2 regions of the Labrenzia sp. THAF187b genome follow, and region 2 is predicted to be linked to the other one. Evidence: predicted binding sites of a transcription regulator. Region 2 holds the regulator's gene; the other holds the start of a gene.
What was found. Region 2 encodes PhoB, which activates phosphate uptake and scavenging genes when phosphate is short. Its sites were predicted from a motif close to TGTCATNNANCTGTCAT; they were not measured.
Positions count from the first base shown of each region.

Region 1: ppk2 (polyphosphate kinase 2) is a predicted target of PhoB. The motif match lies at 811-827, and genes of this name have one in related genera.

Region 1 is NZ_CP045344.1:1,952,526-1,954,714, forward strand. It holds gene FIV03_RS09115 (TetR/AcrR family transcriptional regulator) at 61-702, opposite strand; gene ppk2 (polyphosphate kinase 2) at 925-1,833, shown strand; gene FIV03_RS09125 (Gfo/Idh/MocA family oxidoreductase) at 2,102-2,189, shown strand, end outside.
Region 2 is NZ_CP045344.1:5,991,633-5,993,821, reverse strand. It holds gene phoU (phosphate signaling complex protein PhoU) at 1-639, shown strand, start outside; gene phoB (phosphate regulon transcriptional regulator PhoB) at 720-1,418, shown strand; gene FIV03_RS27485 (DUF1330 domain-containing protein) at 1,598-1,894, shown strand; gene FIV03_RS27480 (GcrA family cell cycle regulator) at 2,057-2,189, opposite strand, start outside.

The DNA of each region.
Region 1 (2,189 bases), 2.0 Mb from region 2:
TTGGATCAACCTTGTGGACGGTCGATTGAGTTCAGTTGCTTGCTCCCCACGCGTCCGGTTTCACGCCTGAGGGGCCGGAATGTCCCGGTTCTCCGGCGCAACGGCCTTGCGCGCCAGGTCCAGGTAAATCTCTTCGATATCCAGTTTCGACAGGCGGCCGCCTTCGCGGTACCAGCTCGGAATGCCAGTCAGCATGGCGATGATCGCGCGGGTGGCGACCCTCGGTTCGCGTACGCTGTAGCGGCCTGCCGCGGAGCCGGTTTCCAGAATACCCGTCAGGATGCCCTCGTAGCGGCGGCGCTCGGTTTCGACGATGTCGAAGTTGTCCGGTTCGAGATTGCGCAGTTCCATGTAGGAAATGAACACCTCGTCCGCCCGTTCCAGGTGATAGCGGATGTGAAAGCGGACAAAACGCTCCAGCGGGTCCATGTCAGCCGGAAAAGCCGCTTCGTCCCAGGCAGCAAGGAGTTCGCCCATGTGGGCGAGCATCAGATCCTTCAGGATGTCCTGCTTGGTCGGAAAATGATTGTAGAGCGCGCCTGGCTGAACGCCGACATCGGCGGCGATTTCGCGCATGGAGACAGCGGCATAACCGTTGGCGGCAAAGCGTTTCAGGGCTGCCTTGCGCACACGTGCGGCAGTCTCCTGGCCTTTCGCGCCCGTTCTGGATCGGCTTTGCGGTCTTGCGGCTGCACTTGCCATCTTGTTTCTCCCTGCTGCAAAAAATAAATGAACGTTCGTTCATTTGCAAGGGTAATTTGAGTGCGAAAGCGTTGCTGCTAGAAAGAATGACAGGGGAACAGGCGCGACTGTCAAAAAACCTTCATGGATAACCTGTTCACAGTCCTTGGGCATTCTGCGTCCGGTTGAATGCGCTGACGAACCTGGGCGTACCTCCGGGATGTATTTCAAAGGAACCGATTGATGACCGAAGAAAGTGCAAAAACCTGGGTTGAAGCGGAATGGACAGACAGCCTGGACGAAGAACTGGAAATGGAGATCGACGATTTTCTCGTCGCCAAGGATCTCGCCTTCATCTCCGCGAAGAAGCACAAGTCGACCATCGACCGGAACACCTATTTCCATGAGTTGCTGCGTCTGCAGGCCGAGCTGGTGAAGCTGCAGGACTGGGTGCAGCATACCGGCGAGAAGATCGTGATCATCTTCGAGGGGCGCGACGCTGCCGGCAAGGGCGGGGTCATCAAGCGCATCGCGCAAAGGCTCAATCCGCGTGTCGCCCGTGTCGTGGCGCTGCCGGCGCCAACCGACCGTGAAAAAACCCAGTGGTACTTCCAGCGCTACGTGCCGCATCTGCCGGCCGCCGGCGAAATGGTGCTGTTCGACCGCTCCTGGTACAACCGCTCCGGCGTCGAGCGCGTCATGGGCTTTGCCAGCGATAGCCAGGTGGAGGAGTTCTTCCACGATGTGCCGGAATTCGAACGCATGATCGTGCGCTCCGGTGTGCGGCTGATCAAATACTGGTTCTCCATCACGGATGAAGAGCAGCAGCTCCGCTTCCTGATGCGCATTCACGATCCGCTGAAGCAGTGGAAACTGTCGCCGATGGACCTGGAATCCCGCGTGCGCTGGGAGGATTACACCAAGGCCAAGGAAGAAACCTTCGAGCGGACCAATATTCCCGAAGCACCGTGGTTCATCGTGGAAGGCAACGACAAGAAGCAGGCGCGCCTCAACTGCATCAGTCACCTCCTGTCGATGATCCCTTACGAAGATATCCCGCACGACCCGATCAAGCTGCCGGAACGGGTCTACAATTCCGACTATGAGCGCAAGGTCCTGCCGGAACATCTCTACGTGCCGGAGAAATTCTGAGCCGCGACAGTGCTCCCTTCACGGGCGCGGCGCTGCTATGTGAAATCGCGGCGAAAGACCTTCGATGTCTCCCCGGATCACCGCTACGCTTGTCCGGGGGGGGGGGCGCGGTTGGTGTGAATGCTGCCCGCGTCCAGCCGATGAGGCCGGTTTCAATTCTGCATTTCACCAGCGAGCAGGCCTTTCTCCGGTCTTTCTGCCCTTGCGGAGTTAAATCGTTTTATGTCATCTGGCGTGCGTACCTCAAAATCATGGGAAGGATGCCGGCATGACGGAAAAGACTATCAGGTGGGGGATCGTTTCGACCGCGAAAATCGGTCTTGATAAGGTCATTCCGGGCATCCAGCGGTCGAAGA
Region 2 (2,189 bases):
GTTGCCGAAATGGGTGGTATTGCCGAAAAGGCTTTCGCCGATGCGGTGTCCGCGCTGGTGTCGCAGGATCTGGAGCTTGCCAAGGCGACGATCAAGGGCGATGTCCGGCTGGACAGCCTTTACAACGAACTTGAAGTCAAGCTGATCGAGCTGATCGTCCGCCGCCAGCCTATGGGGCAGGACCTGCGTGAAATCACCGCTGCAACGCGCATTGCCAATGACCTGGAGCGTGTTGGCGATCTTGCAAAGAACGTTGCCAAGCGCGTCATCGCCATCGACAGCGACTTGCAGTCCAAGAAGCTCGCGATCGGTGTGGAGCACATGACGGAACTCGCTCTTTCGCAGCTCAAGCAGGTGCTGGATGCCTACGCCCGGAAGGATGCGGAAGCCGCCCGCCGGGTTCAGGAAGCCGATGCCGAGGTCGATGCGATCTACACGTCGATCTTCCGTGAACTCCTGACCTACATGATGGAAGACCCGCGGGTCATTACCCAGTGCGTCCATCTCTTGTTCTGCGCAAAGAACATCGAGCGCATCGGCGATCACGCGACGAACATCGCCGAGAACGTCTACTACATGGTCACTGGCGAGCGTTTGCCGGAAGACCGGGCAAAGGTCGACGAAACAGGCGCGGTCTGACCTGCTGGTAATCGTCGGATTTGCAGAAGATCTTAACGGCCGGCGCTTCGGCGCCGGTTGCGGTAATTGGAGCGAGATGTATGCCGAAGGTGCTCATCGTTGAAGACGAAGAACCGCTCAGCCTTCTATTGAGATACAATTTGGAAGCGGAAGGGTACTCGGTCGAGTCCTGTGTCCGGGGTGATGAGGCGGAAATCCGCCTGCGGGAAAGCCTGCCGGATCTGTTGCTGCTCGACTGGATGCTGCCGGGACTGTCCGGAATTGAACTGTGCCGCCGCCTGCGGGCGCGCGAAGACACCGAGCGCCTGCCGGTCATCATGCTGACGGCACGCGGTGAGGAAGCAGAGCGCATCCGCGGCCTGTCGACCGGTGCCGACGACTACGTGGTCAAGCCTTTCTCGGTACCGGAATTGATGGCCCGCGTGCGCGCCATCCTGCGCCGGGCAAGCCCGGAAGTGGTGTCCAGCATGTTGCGGTCGGGCGATATCGAACTGGATCGCGAAACGCACCGTGTTCGCCGCAACACCAAGGAAATACACCTGGGGCCGACGGAATTCCGCCTGCTGGAATTCCTGATGACATCGCCTGGCCGTGTCTTCTCCCGCGAACAACTGCTGGATGGGGTCTGGGGTCACGATGTCTACGTGGACGAACGCACTGTCGATGTTCACGTCGGTCGCTTGCGCAAGGCTCTGAACAAGGGCAAGGCGAAGGATCCTATCCGTACCGTCCGTGGTGCCGGATACGCCTTTAATGACCAGTTCACGGCAGTCGGCTGATTTCACCGGCCAACGCCCTGAATGAAGCCCGCCATTGGCGGGCTTTTTTGTCTTGCCCTCAAGTTTTTCATCACGGAGGAAACACCTCCGGGAACCAGCATGCCAGGCGGCGCGGTTGTACCGTTGTTGTTGATTGGCTAGCTTCGGGGTGGAGATCAGCCCGTTTTGAAAGTGAACTCATGACAGCGTTTGTGATCGGCCAGATGCAAATTCAAAATCGCGACTGGATGGCGGAGTACTTTGCAAGAATTCCAGACCTGGTTGCGGCACATGGAGGGCGGTTCCTTGTCCGTGGTGGCAATCCCAGCGGTCTTGAAGGGGATCTGTTGATCCCGGATGCAGCTTTTATCCTCGAGTTCCCTGACCGGGAAAGCGCTAACGATTTCTGGACTTCTGCGGAATTTCAAGATCTTGCGAAGCTGCGGCGCTCCGGTTCCAGGTTGAACGCGATCCTGGTCGATAGACTAGTCGAATAACCGGATGCCGTTAGCCTCGGGAGCGCGAGAGAAAGTCACACTTCCTGCGAGATTCCGAAAGCGGGTTTGCGACCAGTCATTGGCGATCGAAAGTGTGTTCAAGGAACGAAAAAAGCCCGCCAGATGGCGGGCTTTCTCATGAATTGGTTCGGTGCGAGGCTATCAGCCTGCCTGAGCCATCGTCTTGCGGTCGCGGCGGCGGTCGGCGACCGGCTGATACGCGATCTTGCAGTGATGAGCGCAGTAGGGGACGCCGGCATCGGACTGGCGGCCGCAGAAGTAGAAGTCGTCGGTT